Regions from separate parts of the Ochrobactrum sp. SFR4 genome, predicted to be linked through region 2. Evidence: predicted binding sites of a transcription regulator. Region 2 holds the regulator's gene; the other holds the start of a gene.
The links. The regulator PhoB, encoded in region 2, activates phosphate uptake and scavenging genes when phosphate is short. The targets are predictions, from matches to a motif close to TGTCATNNANCTGTCAT.

Region 1: HBA93_RS12020 (YdcH family protein) is a predicted target of PhoB. The motif match lies at 5,030-5,046, and genes of this name have one in related genera.

The regions. Positions count from the first base shown of each region.
Region 1 is NZ_JAAPBB010000008.1:131,728-139,360, forward strand. It holds gene HBA93_RS11990 (M48 family metalloprotease) at 78-1,583, shown strand; gene HBA93_RS11995 (hypothetical protein) at 1,681-2,406, opposite strand; gene ykgO (type B 50S ribosomal protein L36) at 2,538-2,663, opposite strand; gene HBA93_RS12005 (5-(carboxyamino)imidazole ribonucleotide synthase) at 2,905-3,978, opposite strand; gene purE (5-(carboxyamino)imidazole ribonucleotide mutase) at 3,982-4,488, opposite strand; gene HBA93_RS12015 (YdcH family protein) at 4,621-4,824, opposite strand; gene HBA93_RS12020 (YdcH family protein) at 5,159-5,341, shown strand; gene HBA93_RS12025 (MFS transporter) at 5,438-6,823, opposite strand; gene HBA93_RS12030 (helix-turn-helix domain-containing protein) at 6,892-7,290, shown strand; gene HBA93_RS12035 (MFS transporter) at 7,324-7,633, opposite strand, start outside.
Region 2 is NZ_JAAPBB010000005.1:232,973-240,605, reverse strand. It holds gene tsaB (tRNA (adenosine(37)-N6)-threonylcarbamoyltransferase complex dimerization subunit type 1 TsaB) at 1-424, opposite strand, end outside; gene dps (DNA starvation/stationary phase protection protein Dps) at 696-1,193, shown strand; gene HBA93_RS08655 (serine hydrolase domain-containing protein) at 1,257-2,474, opposite strand; gene HBA93_RS08650 (aminopeptidase) at 2,636-3,901, opposite strand; gene HBA93_RS08645 (hypothetical protein) at 4,054-4,341, shown strand; gene HBA93_RS08640 (cell wall hydrolase) at 4,413-5,363, opposite strand; gene phoB (phosphate regulon transcriptional regulator PhoB) at 5,909-6,595, opposite strand; gene phoU (phosphate signaling complex protein PhoU) at 6,719-7,441, opposite strand; gene pstB (phosphate ABC transporter ATP-binding protein PstB) at 7,560-7,633, opposite strand, start outside.

The sequences.
Region 1 (7,633 bases), on a different contig from region 2:
GACAGAATCGCTGAACAAGCCGTGCAACCTGCACCGCCAATTCAGCTTTGAAGTAAAACGGGGACACGACACTGGATATGTTTTTAAGGGCAGCACGGTTTTCCGCAGCGGAAAAGCCCTCTATTTCTCCAGTTTTCAAACGATCAGCCGCTATTGGTCTGGTTGCGCTTTTATCTGCCTGCCGTACTGTAGATTTCAGCGATCCCGATGTGATCGGTCCGTCGTCCAATCCGGTAACGGTTGCCAATGTCAGCAAGAATGACAAGCTGGCACAACTCGGTGCACAGCAGCATCCGCGTATTCTCGCTACCTATGGCGGGGAATATAAAGATGCCAGACTTGAGCGCATGGTCGCAAAGATCGTCGGCAATCTCACAACGGTTTCTGACAATCCTGACCAGACATACCGCATTACAATTCTCAACAGCCCTAATATCAACGCTTTTGCTCTGCCCGGGGGCTATCTCTATGTGACCCGCGGCTTGCTGGCGCTTGCCAATGATTCATCTGAAGTGGCTGCTGTTATCGCGCATGAAATGGGGCATGTTACTGCCAATCATGGTATTCTGCGGCAGGCAAAAGAAGCGGAATCGGTGCTTGCCAAGCGCGTTGCTTCCGAGGTGCTGCATGATGATGCGGCAGGACGTGAGGCGGCAATCCGCAGCAAATTGCGTCTTGCCCAGTTCTCGCGCAATCAGGAATTACAGGCCGATGCTATCGGCATTAAGATGATTGGTGCTGCGGGTTATGACCCGTTTGCTTCGGCGCGCTTTCTGCAGTCGATGGAAGCCTATACGGGTTTCCGCTCAGTCTCCGGCGCGACCGACGCCAGTCTCGACTTTCTGGCCAGCCATCCGGCCACACCGCAGCGCGTTGATCTGGCCATCGGCCATGCACGCCGCATCGGTGCACCGGGTGTCGGCACTACCGACCGTCCTTCATTCCTGAACGGAATTGACGGCCTGCTCTATGGTGACACGCCGCAAGAAGGCTTTGTGCGTGAGCGCACCTTTATTCACCCGAAACTTGGGGTGACTTTCAGTGTTCCGCAAGGCTTTACGATTGATAATTCAGCCAATGCCGTTATGGCTAGCGGCCTGGGTGAACTGGCTATCCGCTTTGACGGTGCAGCGCTGCCGCAGGGCGGTGATCTTGCAGCCTATCTGCGCAGCGGCTGGGTGACGGGCCTTGATGAGCAGTCTGTACAGACAACCACAATCAATGGTCTGCCTGCAGCCACTGCGCGTGCCAGTGCGGACAAGTGGCAGTTTGAAATTGTTGTTATCGCTTCCGGCCAGAAGGTTTATCGCTTCCTCGTCGCTGCACCGAAAAACAGCGGTGCTTTGAGCGCAACAACGCAGGCGACTACACAAAGCTTCCGCGTGCTGACACCGGCGGAACAGGCTGCAGCAAAACCGTTGCGTATCCGTGTTATCAGTGTGAAAGCCGGAGATACGCTGGGCTCACTGGCCAACCGTATGCAGGGAACAAATCGTAAGCTTGATCTCTTCCGCCTTCTGAATGCTCTTCCGAGCGGCGGTACGGTTTCAGCAGGCGACCGTGTGAAAATCATCAGCGAATAAGTAAAAAGCCCCGTAAGGGGCTTTTAGAGCGCGTGTGCCAGACTTGGCACTACACAAGGTCGTTCTAATACTTTAAAATTATGCTCTAAATGCGGGCTCAGAGGGCGGTATCGCTGTCGGCTTCCGTGAGCTTCAGCATTTCATCCTGCGCTTCTTTCATCATCGGATAAACACTCAAAGCCTGTTCATAAAGCCGGAGGGCACCTTTGCGGTTTCCGGTTTCGCGCAGCAAAGTTGCGTAATTGATGAGAACATCAAAATTGCGCGGCTCTAAAATCATTGCCTGCCTGATGTCATTGAGGGCAGGAGCCAGCTCGTTGCGGCGCAGATGCAGGCGGGCGCGCAATTGCCAGACCGTTGCATTGTCAGGGCGCTGTGCCATCACCTCGTCAATATAATCCTGCGCCTCGGCCTCGCGGGACTGGTTGAGGGCGGTTTCAGCCCAGCGCAGCATCAGATCCAGACTATCGCTGCCGGTGCGCACAAAGCTCTGGCGTAAGCGGCTGGCTATGGCATGGGACTTCTCCGGCGTGGATGCCTTGCGCAAATCCGTGAACAGCTGTTCCTGTTCTTTCCTGCGGGTTTCAGTGAGCGGTCCTGTCATTTCCACATCGGGGTTTTTCGGTTTCTCTTTGGGCTTTGCCGCCGTGTTGTTGATTGGTGCCGGTTTCGGAGCCTCAGGTATTGTCACTGCAGGCGGCATAGGCTGCAATTCTGTCTTGCCGGTGGTGCTGATATCTTCTGCCGCAGCAAAGCCCGCAGCACCCGTTATCATCAGGGCTGATATCAGAGAAACGGTGAGGGAGCTGCGTGTCTTGGTCATAGTGCTATCATAAAGCAGAAACCGGCTGATTAAAGGCATAAAAACAGCGCCGGTAAATTAATACCGGCGCTGTTAAAATTCTCTGCAACTTACTGCACTGGGATCGTTGTTAAACTTTCCCGCTCAGCTCATTAACCCTGGCGGGCTTTAAAGCGAGGAGCAGTTTTGTTGATGATGTATACGCGGCCCTTACGACGAACCAGCTGGCAGTCACGATGACGGCCTTTGAGCGCTTTAAGCGAATTCTTGATCTTCATGTTACTCACCAATGTGTTTGGCCCGAATTGGGCATATTCCTGGAACGTGTCTCATTTCATTAGAAACGCTGCGCTCGTTCCAGCTCTTTGTTTCTATACATGCCTTGTTCCCAAAACCGTTTCCCGTATTGGGAGCATGTTTCAGAGCGAGCCAAAGAGCACGTTTGAATGGTTGAGGTGAAATAGTCAATGAATGGGTCAATTGTCAACCATTGATGCGCACAGAACCCGCAAAACGGTGTTATTTTCCGTTTTTAATGCGTGTGACATGCCCCATTTTGCGTCCTTCACGTGCTTCGGCCTTGCCATAGAGATGCAACACCGCATCCGATTCTGCCAGAATCGCCGGGACTTTGAGCACATCATCACCGATCAGGTTTTCCATGACGCAGTCGCTGTGGCGTCGCGGATCACCGAGCGGCAGGCCGGCCACAGCACGGATATGCTGCTCAAACTGCGAAACAGCGCAGGCCGCTTCTGTCCAGTGACCGGAATTATGCACGCGCGGTGCAAATTCATTGGCAACTACAGAACCATCCGGCAGAACGAAAAATTCAAAGCCGAGCACGCCGACATAATCCAGCGCATGAAGCAGCTTCTGTGCGGCCTCGGTGCAGGCTGCTGCGGTTTCAGAGCTGACCGATGCCGGTATGGTTGAGGTATCGAGAATGCCGTTCTTGTGAACATTTTCTGCAATGTCATAAAGGCGGACATTGCCTGCCTTGTCGCGTGCGGCAATGACAGAAACTTCACGGGTAAACTCCACTAAGCCTTCAAGAATTGCCGGAGCATTTTTAATGGCAGCAATGGCTTCAGCCGCAGCGTCATTATCGAGGCTGTTCAGGCGCACCTGACCTTTGCCGTCATAGCCGAAACGGCGGGTTTTCAGAATGCCGCGCTCGTTCAGCGCGCCAAACGCTGCGACCAGATCCTGCACATCGTCAACCACACGCCATGGCGCGGTGGCAATGCCGCTCTCATTGAGAAACTGTTTTTCGGCAACGCGATCCTGCGAGATTTCCAGAGCCAGCGGTGGCGGGGAAACAATGTTTTTTGTTGCGAGAAACTGTGCGGCTTCTACCGGCACATTTTCAAATTCATAGGTGATGACATCGCAGGCTTCAGCCAGTTCCAGCAAGGCGGCGCGATCATCATAGGCAGCCACGATCTGGTGATTGGCGACCTGTGCGGCAGGGCAATCCGCTTGCGGTTCCAGAATAATGGTTTTGAAGCTCAGGCGCGCTGCCGCCATGGCCAGCATACGGCCAAGCTGACCGCCGCCGATAATCCCGATTGTTGATCCTGCTTGCAGCATGGCTCAGCCCTCATCTTTCGGGGCAGCAGCCACGGCATCGGTCTGGGCTTTGCGATAGGCATCCAGACGGTCTGCCAGCGGCTTGTCATGCAGTGCGAGAACCGCAGCGGCAAGCAGTGCAGCATTGGTGGCACCGGCATTGCCGATGGCTACCGTGCCGACAGGAATACCCGCAGGCATCTGGACGATGGAAAGCAGCGAGTCCTGACCCGACAGCGCTTTGGACTGTACCGGAACACCAAAAACCGGCAGCGGCGTCATGGATGCAACCATACCCGGCAGATGGGCGGCACCGCCTGCACCGGCGATAATCACATGAAAGCCCTGATCGCGTGCCGTTTTGGCAAATTCAACCATGCGATCCGGCGTACGGTGCGCAGAAATAATACGGGCATCATAAGTAACCCCCAGCGTATCCAGTGCCTGCGCTGCATTGCGCATGGTCGGCCAGTCAGACTGGCTGCCCATAATGATGGCGACTTTCGGGGAAGTTGGTGTGTTATCTGCCATGAAATGTCCTGTCAGGTGCTGGATTTAAAAAATAAAAAATCGGTCAGGCTTCGCAAAAGTCTGCCGGTCTTTTATCTGCGGTGAGAATATGAAGTGATCGGATCAGGTTCAGGCCCGAATTCATGCCCAAGTTCAGGCAATAATATCCGGAATGATTTTATCTTCCAGCTTGCTCAGCTGATCTTTGATCGCGAGTTTTTTCTTTTTCATGCGCTGAATGCTGAGCTGATTACAGCCGGTTTGCATCATCGCATTAATGGCAAGATCAAAATCCGTGTGTTCCTGGCGCAACCGTGCAACGGAGAGGCGAATTTCGGCTTGTTCCTGATCGGCCATGGCATATTCCATCTGATCTTGTCTTCACGGGGAGAACAGAACCACGGACATCTGCATTTATCGCGCACCATTACAGGTTACGATTTTCACAGAAGCACCGCAGGTCAGTATAATCCGCCCTTTTTCAGCTTTGCCGTAGCACAAATTTGGCAAAGTTGAAATGTGCCAAATATGAATTCGACATTAATCAAATCTCATGCAAGACTGTCATTGTTTTGTCATAGTCTGGTTCGAGGCTGGGAGCTGTCACAAGCAAGTTCCTGCAGGCCGAACGGGTCTTGGAGCCTGATCTGCTGACAAAATGAGAGTGACGCGTAAATATAAAGGAGAAGCAATAATGGCACTTGAATCCCATCTTGCCTCACTGGAAAAGAAGCATGATGCACTGGAAAAGGAAATTTCCGACGCCGCAGCATTGCCAGCTACTGATACGCTGACGATCGCCGATCTTAAACGCAAAAAGCTTTATCTGAAGGAACAGATAGAAAAGCTTAGGACACAAGTCACCCGACATTAACTACGCTAAACTGTAAAGCACAGTTTCAGACAGAACCGCCGGATGGGCAGGCTCTGAAAGATGAGGTGCAGGCCGGATATCAGGCCCGCACCGGATTTATTTTCTTATGCTGATGAGCGTGATTATCAGCGAAAGCAGTGCGAGTCCTGCCGCCGTCAGTAAAGTGACAGTAAAGGCAAATCCGACGGATTTTACTGTTGCATGAACAAGTTCTTCCTGTCCGAGTGCTGTAATAAATATTGTGGTCATGACAGACGCGCCGGTCATCAGTCCCAGATTGCGTGACAGGGCCAGCAATCCGGACAAGATACCGCGCTGGTCTTCGGGTGCTGTAAGCATGATGGCTGTATTATTGGCGGCCAGAAACAGCTGAAAACACGGTGTCAGCATTATCAGAGATAAAATATATCCTGTAGTTCCGAATCTGACGGGCAGTAAAGCCATGCAGATGAGCGCAATGCTCATGACAGCCAGCCCGCAAACCAGCGCGCGTCTTATGCCGAACCGGTCCGTGATACGTCCTGCAGGAATACCGGCCAGCGCCGCAACAACAGGACCAACAGCGACAACCAGTCCTGTTGTCGCTTCCCTCAGCAGCAGGCCGAATGACAAGAAAAATGGCCCGACCACCAACATCGCCATCATCACTGAGCTGATGAGCAGGTTGGTTATCAGCGAGGCGCTGATAACAGGATTGCGCAAGAGTGACAGAGGCACCAGCGGCGAAGAAGACCGGCTTTCAACATCTACAAAAATTATCAGGACAAACAGAACCGCCGGAATGGTGACAGCCATATCCCAGTTCAGTCCGTTTTTATTTCCGGTCGTTATCACTGCATAGAGAAACAGCATAATAGCCAGTAAGGCCGCGCCTGACAGATCCAGCGAGCGGCTGGTTATATGGTTTGGCGGTGACGCCGGTATCGCTTTGATTGCCGGAACCAGCAAGATAAAACCGGATATTGCCAGCAGGAGAAAGGCAGAACGCCAGCCAAAGACAGCAATCAGGACGCCGCCGAGTGCAGGGCCAAGCGCTGTACCGATTGCTGACATGGAGCCGAGAAGCCCCAAGGCGGAGCCTGTCTGTTCGCCGGAAACCATGCCTCTTATGATTGAGACCGGTAATGCCATAAGGATGGCACCGCCTATGCCCTGTATTGCTCTGGCTGCAATGAGCAGTGTGAGATTTGGTGCTGCAGCACAGAGCAGCGAGCTGACCGTAAATATTATCAGGCCGGTCAGCAGGATAAAACGCTGGCCGTACAGGTCGGCACAACGCCCCGCCAGCACAATCACTATTGTGACGGACAACAGGTAAATCAGCACAATCCACTGAACCGCAGACACAGGAGCATCCAATGTTCTGCTGAGCGCCGGTAATGCGACAGCGGTGATGCTCACGGCCATGGAGGCCAGCAGTATGGAACCTGAAAGAGCAAGGATTGCAAGGCGTGGGGAAGTGTCTGAGAGGGCGAAACGCACAGCGGTTCCTCTTGTGGCTTGTTTGAGTCGCTGTTACATTGCCACTTCAAGTCAACTTGAGGTCAAGTATGAAACTTCTTGATATAGGTGTGCTGGCGGAGAAGAGCGGAGTGTCACCTTCCGCACTCCGTTATTATGAGGAGATCGGGCTGATCGAATCCTTCAGCCGCCATGGTTTGCGCCGTCAATATGCACCGGAAGTGCTGCAGCAACTGGCTTTGATTTCGCTGGGGAAGATAGCGGGCTTTCCGCTGTCCGAGATGAAAGGCATGTTTGGAAAAGACGGTTCGGCTGATCTGCCGCGGCAGGCATTGCATCAGCGGGCAGACCAGCTGGATTTGCAGGTCCGCCAGCTGGCAACACTCAGCAAAGCCTTGCGGCATGTGGCTGAATGCCCTGCAGAAACCCATACGGAATGTCCGAAATTCCGCAGGCTGATGCAGGCAGCGCTCCATGCCCGTAAATAGCTATATTGGGTAAAAGAGCTAACTATTCGTGCGTCAGTCCTCTGATTTTGCCGGTTCCGGTACAGGGGCGGATTTATCTTCCTGTGCAGCTTCAGAGCGCGGATCAAGCAGCACACTTTCCTGTGTGGCAGGGCGTTCGGCAGCCATGCTCTGGAACTGTTCTTTTTCCGATGGCAAAGGTGATGCGCGTTTACGTGAGCGCAGAATAGCATAACCGGCAATGGTCAGATGGGACAAAGCAGTGACCAGAAACAGGCCGGAAGGCCATAAATTATTCATCGATTCCGCAGCAATCAGCGGCCCGAGCATGGTGCCGAAACCATAAAGCAGCAGCAAACCACCG
Region 2 (7,633 bases):
CCAAAGGTGTGGTTGAAGCTATGCCATCGGCATCAAAACCTTGCGCATAAATATCACCACGATAGGCAGACAATGCGATCACAACAGGCTGCGCCGGTGTCCCGGCCTGCATTTCATGGCACAGCGCTTCAAAACCACTGACACCGATCACCGGACAGGATAAAGCCAGCCCGAAGCCACGCGCAGCGGAAACGCCGACACGCACGCCTGTGAATGAACCGGGGCCGATATTGACCGCGATACGACTGATCTCATTGCGGGAGACTTTTGCAGTCTCAAAACACTGCGCAACATAGTCCAGCAGCAATTCCGCATGGCCTTTGCCGATATCATGGCTGACCTCAGCAAGAAGCTGCTGCGTCTGCGGATCATAAAGAGCGGCAGCACACAAACTGCCGGCAGTGTCGAGAGCAAGTATAGTCATGACTTACGACCTAAAACAGAATTCGGTTATCGGCAAGTACAGGCAGTCAGCTTGTGTCAGAATTCTGCTTTGTTATCACAGCAGGATAATACTCGGCTCTATGCAAAATGGCACATAAAAATCTGCTTAAACTCTTTAAATCACTGGGAACAATCCTATCTTTGATACGTTATGTTCATAGCAGCATCTGCTGCTTCCGGTTTCTTGTGCTGCCACCTCCCGGCAGCCCTCAGACAAACGAAAATTTTGTCCCTTCATAAAGGAAATCTCTATGTCTGCATCCAAACTGAAAAACCATCCGACAAAAAACAATTTGCCAACCAATGCCAAAACCACTGTCATTGCCCTGCTGAACAAAAATCTGGCTGCGATCATTGATCTTGCGCTGATTACCAAACAGGCACACTGGAACCTCAAAGGCATTCAGTTCATTGCCGTGCATGAGATGCTGGACACATTCCGCACTGATCTGGATGAACATTCGGATACGATTGCAGAACGCGCCGTTCAGCTTGGCGGCACTGCGCTGGGCACAAGCCAGACCGTTACTGAAGCGAGCATACTCAAGCCATATCCGGAAGATATTTACGCCATCAAAGACCATCTTCATGCGCTGATCGATCATTACAGCGCTGTGGCCAATCTGGTTCGTCAGTCCATTAAAGATGCAGCAGAAGCCGGTGACGATGACAGTGCGGATATCTTCACTGCCGCATCCCGCAGTCTCGACAAATCCCTGTGGTTCCTTGAAGCACATGTTCAGGAATAATCAGAGCAGATTTCAAAAACACCGCCTGCCCCGGGACAGGCGGTGTTTTAAATTGGTGATGCTTTAAAGCGAGTCTGCAATAGCCTGAAAAACAATGATGCTTTCATCTTTCATTTTCTGGCCATCCTTGTTGTAATCCGCATAGGCAGAGGTTTTGGCAATCACCACTTTATGCGTAGGATTGACGTAGATAAACTGCCCGTAAATACCGACAGCGACAAAATCCCCCTGCGGTTTCCCCGGTATCCACCACTGATAGCCATAGCCAAGCGGCTTGCCCTGCACAGGATCATCCCTGCCCGGCATCAGATGCGGCGCATCCGGCGTGACAGAAGCATGTACCCATTCAGCCGGCACCAGTTGCTCACCTTTGAAATTGCGCCCTTCATTCATATAAAGCAGGCCGAAACGCGCATAATCACGCAACACCGCATTCAGCCCGCCTGCCGAGACTGCATCACCTTTCGCATCAGCCAGCCAATAAGCATCAGCCTCTGCCCCCAGACGCGACCATAATTTTTCCCTGAAATAATCGGCCATCGGTTTGCCGGTTGCGCCTTCCAGCACCATGGACAGCACCTGCGTATCGGCGGAAACATAAATATTGACTGTTCCCTGTTCCCGCACTTTTTGCAGATGAGCGGTGAAATCTTTCACCGAACCGGTCAGAATCTGGATAATGTAACGCACAATATCGGATGAGAGATCACCATAATTTTCGTTAAAACCAATGCCTGAAGACATTTGCAGCGCGTTCTTGACGCTCACCCCTTTATAGCCGCCCTCTGCCAGTTGCGGCGCATAATGATCGACGGTCCGATTTATATCAATCAGACCGTCCCGCACAGCATTGCCAATCAGAAACGAGATCGTGGATTTCGACATCGACATGGCGATTGCCTGCGTTGCAGCCGTATTGCCCCGCTCATATCGCTCATAGGCAACAGCACCGTCTTTCAGCACGATGAAACCGGTTGTCTGCGTGCGTTCCAGCCAGTCAGCAACCCGTTTTGTCTCTCCCTGATAAATATAGGTTTCGGGCAAAGGTCTTTCATTCTGCGGCAAGGGGCTGACTTCACCGCTATGTTCTACACGGATAGACGGGTAAATTTTATAAAGTGAGCGGAAATTTGCATCAATCACATCGGGCTTGAATGTATTGGCATATTGATAGACCGCATAATATTCATGGATTTGCTTACGGAAAACAAAGCCAAGCCCTGCCGCGATAATCAGCAACAGAGCCAGACTATATAAGCTAATGCGCAGCGGTCTCTTCATTATGCAGCCCCTTCCGACACAGTTATCAGCCTGCTTACGATAAACCGGATTAGCAATCCGGCAAGCTGCAATTCCCGAAATAGTTTCAAAAATGACAATAGCCGCCGCTTGTTAAAAAAAGCGGCGGCTATTGTTATGAAGTTATCAGGAATTCAGATGTATCAGGCGACCCATTCGCCTTTGCGCATCACAGGCACGGATGTGCCGTACTGTGCAATGCCGTCCACGTCGATCTTATTGGAGCCGATCATCCAGTCGATATGGATAAAGCTCTTATTGCCGCCCTGTGCCGCAATCTGTTCCGGCGTGAGATCAGCACCATTGATGAAACATTTAGAATAGCACTGACCAAGCGCAATATGGCTGGCAGCATTTTCATCAAACAGCGTGTTATAGAACAGCAAACCACTCTGCGAAATCGGTGAGGAATGCGGCACCAGAGCCACTTCACCCAGACGGCGGGCGCCTTCATCCGTATCCAGTACCTTGTTCAGCACTGCCTCGCCCTTGCTGGCTTTAGCCTCAACAATCCGGCCGCCTTCAAAACGCACACGGATATCATCAATGATCGTACCCTGATGTGACAGCGGTTTGGTGCTGGAAACAGTCCCTTCCACGCGCAGAGCATGCGGCGTTGTGAAGACTTCTTCTGTCGGAATATTCGGATTGCAGGTAATACCGTTTTTAGCGGTCGATGAGCCGCCATGCCATTCATGGCCATCAGCCAAACCAACAGTCAGATCCGTATCCGGTCCAGTGAAATGCAAAGCGCGGAAATTACGCTCATTGAGAATTTTGGTACGTTTGCGCAATTGCGCATTATGATCTGCCCATGCGGCAACCGGATCCGCATTATTCACGCGCGATGCGGCGAAAATTGCTTCGGCCAGTTTATGTGTTGCCACATCCGGCGCATCATCCGGAAAGACCAGCTTTGCCCAGGACGGGTTCGGATAGGAAACGATATTCCAGTTAATGTCGAAACCGGCAATTTTTTCCAGCGCAGGCTGATAGGCCATCGACAGCGCTTTATTGGCGCGTGCAACTTTTCCTGCATCCTGTGCGGAAAGCAGCATCGGATTATCACCGGTGATTGCAAGGCGCGCTGCACCGCCTGCATAGGCTTTGGCCATGCCCTGATACAGCCAGTCGCTGGCATGATCGAAACTCTCATCAGGCGCATATTGGAAACGCGACAGCGCCATGTCTTCATCGGAGAAAAACGGCGTTACCAGCCCTGCACCGGCTTTATAAGCATGTTCCGCAATACGGCGCACCAGCGGCAATGCGATAACCGGCGCGGTAATGACCAGATCCTGCCCTTTACGCAATTGCAGACCGACTTTAACCGCGACCTCGGCCAGCTTATCCAGTTTAACCGGATCGATGATTGCATCCGCGTGATTGTTTTGGCTGAAATCTGACATCACATACTCCGCTTATTTTCATTGATCATCACAGATACTCCTGCAAGAGCCTGTAAGCTAGAGCTTTGACAGGATTTTATATTGTCGCTGTAGCCACCGATGCGGAACAGCGTTAATATGCCATATGAAGTCATATTTATCGGAACAAATCCATGAACCGAAACCCCAATAATGCGCGATCATTTCAAAAGCTGAGTCTTGTTGCAGGACTGTTTGCAATAGCGCTGGCAGGCTGCACGACACTCACGCCCGAGCAGCAGCGTGCTGAGGATGAGAAAACCTGCATGAGCTATGGTTTTAAACCCAAATCTGAAGCCATGGCCAATTGCCTGCTGCAAATTCATCTCGACCGCCGTGCTGATATCCGTGCATGGCAGAATGAACGACCGCAATTTTCCACACCGATGGTTATTTACCAACCGGTGCTTGTGCCGCGCTGATCTTCATTTCTATAAATAAAAAGCCCGCATCATGCGGGCTTTTTCATTTCAGTCAATGGCAAGATGCGGGATCAGCTTGCAGGTTCCGGACGATCCTGTGTCAGCAGCAATGCACCGATCGCATCAACTTTCTGCTTGTTCATATCTTCCGCACCTGCTGCAAAAGCATTCTGCGTTGCAGAGGCTGCAACCGGCTTGGTTTCAAACGGAAGCTGCGCCGGAACCGGTGTGTTTACAGCCGGTGCATGATAGGCAAGCTGCATCGGTGCTTCCGCTGCAGCCGGTTGTGCAGCCTGAACATCCTGCGCGGTCTGTCCGGCAGATGCCACCATCACCGGAGCAACGACAGGCAGACGGTCACCTTTACCGGCCTTAGCCGTATCCGTCACATCATAGATGCTGTCCGGCATGGACTGGTTTCTTGGCTCATAGGCAGCCGCCAGATTATACGGGGTTTCAGGCAGCGGCGATTCCAGCGTTCCGTCTCTGCGGCGCTTTTCGTAGAAAGAATTGCCGCCGGCAACCAGCACATAATGCATATTTTTATACGGGAATTTCAGACCGGCAGTATGGAAGAACATTGCATTCTTCAGCTTCGGATGGCGTTCACCCTTCAGCACTGAATCTGCCGCTTCTTTTACATCCGGCAAAGCTTTGGAATTCATGGCACGGGTCATAACGCCCGGTGCAAACTGGTTTTTCTGTCCGACAACACCACAAATGGTTTCAGGATATTTTTCCGAGACCAGGCGATTCATCACCACTGTGCCGACTGCAACAAGACCATCACGGCTGGAGCGGGCAGATTCAAAGAACATTGCGCGCTCAAGGCATTCGCGGTCTCTGGAGGTGTAAGTGTAGGTCTTTTTGCCATTGCGGACAGTCACACCGGATTCCTTGGCAGACTGTGCAGCCTTAGCAGATTTTGAACCGGTCGAAGTCGTGGTGCAGCCAGCAAGGATAAACGGCGTGGCAACCAGAGCACCGATAAACAGTGTTTTCGCTAAATAAGAGCGTTTCAACGGTTCATCCTTATCAATAATTTCCCGTACACCCGGGTCGCACAGAAATCCTGTGCGCGAGCCCCGGGAAAATCGGAGGCTATTAGGGCTAAATAAAGGCACAAGGCCCGATTTATATTCGTGTTCCGGTTAGCGACAACCGGTTAAAATTTACCCCAAGAAAATGCGCTTCATTAGTTAACGACTTGTTAACGCATTCTTTTGAGCGATTACTAAAATACGCAAGATTACGTAAAGACTTCACTAAACACTGTAAAATGAAGCAGCTTACCAGATCATGCTCTGCAGCAATTCTGGTGCGATATTGCCTTATTTCACAACCTGATAGCACCTCAGGCACGGGCGCATCATGCAATTGACTGCCCGATTACGTTAGTCATAATTCATTACAGCGTGTTACAAATGGCTGATATTTCGTGAAATCACTTTGCGTTTATGGCACTATAGTCTTTACAGATACGGCTTTTCGCAGAATCACAAAAATAAAAACCGGCGTGAATTTTCTTCACACCGGCTCATTATTTTTCACAAATATCGGCCGGTTATCAGCCAAAAGCATAGCCGGCACCGCGAACGGTGCGAATCGGATCGGTTTCACGACCGGTATTGATCGCCTTGCGCAGACGGCCGATATGCACATCCACCGTGCGGTCATCAACGTAAATATCCCGCCCCCAGATACCATCCAACAATTGCGTACGCGAGAAAACGCGCCCCGGTGCCATCATGAAATATTCCAGCAGACGAAACTCGGTCGGACCCAGTTTGATTTCGCGTTCCTTGCGGTAAACACGGTGCTGCTGGCGGTCGAGAACAATCTCGCCGACTTTCAGCACATGGGAGAGAACACTCGGATTGGCACGGCGCAACATCGCCTTGATACGTGCCAGCAACTCCGGTGTGGAGAATGGTTTGACGACATAATCATCCGCGCCAACGGCCAGACCACGCACACGCTCGGATTCCTCACCGCGCGCTGTCAGCATGATAATCGGCAGACGTTCTGTCTCTGCGCGCTGACGCAGACGGCGGCAAAGTTCGATGCCGGAAACACCAGGCAGCATCCAGTCGAGAACCAGAAGATCAGGTACGTTTTCGCGTAAATAAATTTCGGCTTCATCGCCACGCAGGATCGTATCGACCTGATAGCCTTCAGCCTCAAGATTATAGCGAAGCAATTCGCTGATGGCTTCTTCGTCTTCAACAACCGCTATTCTTGGCGTGTGTGACATTGCGTATCCACTATTCGTTTAGACATAAGGGAGCATTTGCATTCCGGCACAGCCGGAATGCATGACGTTTATTCTGACAGGCAGGGCTGAATGCCCTGCATATCCGCTGCCGGTTAGAACAGCTTAGTTTTTATGCAATTCGTCGAGAACGACGTCATGGCTCAGATCATCTTTCGGACGATCCGGAGGCATCTGATTACCGGTGACAATATAATAGACTGTCTCGGCAATATTGGTGGCATGATCGCCGATACGCTCAATATTCTTGGCACAGAACAGAAGATGCGTACAGGCCGTAATATTGCGCGGATCTTCCATCATATAAGTCAGAAGTTCGCGGAACAGCGATGTGTACATCGCATCAATTTCATCATCGCGGTCGCGGACAATATTGATCTGAGTCACAGAACGGGTTGCATAGGCGTCCAGCACATCTTTAAGCTGGGTGCGGGCAAGCTCCGCCAGTGTTTCCAGACCGCGATAAAGCTTCACCGACTGGCGTGTTTCCGAAACGGCAACAACACGCTTGGCAATGTTTTTGCCCATATCGCCAACGCGTTCCAGATCCGCTGAGATGCGGATCGCGCCGATAATTTCGCGCAGATCCACAGCCATCGGCTGACGCTTGGCGATAATCATAATCGCCTTGTCATCAATTTCACGTTCGCCTGCATCGAGGATCAAATCTTCGGAAATGACCCGTTGTGCCAGCGCATTATCGGCAGTCACAATCGCCTTGATGGACTGCTCCACCATACGCTCCGCATGACCGCCCATTTCGGCGATTTTGCGGGCGAGAAACTTCAGTTCTTCATCATAGGACGTAACCGTATGCTGTGACGGCATGGAAATTTCCTTATCCTGTGGCACTGCCAAAGCAGTCTGTAAAACTCCAGAGCATTTCCGGCTTATGTTGCCTCATAGAAAATGCTCTATCTTGTTTGTTTTTACGCGTAAGCTCAGATCAGCCGAAACGGCCGGTAATATAGTCCTGCGTACGTTTTTCTTTCGGCGTGGTGAACATCATATCCGTGTCAC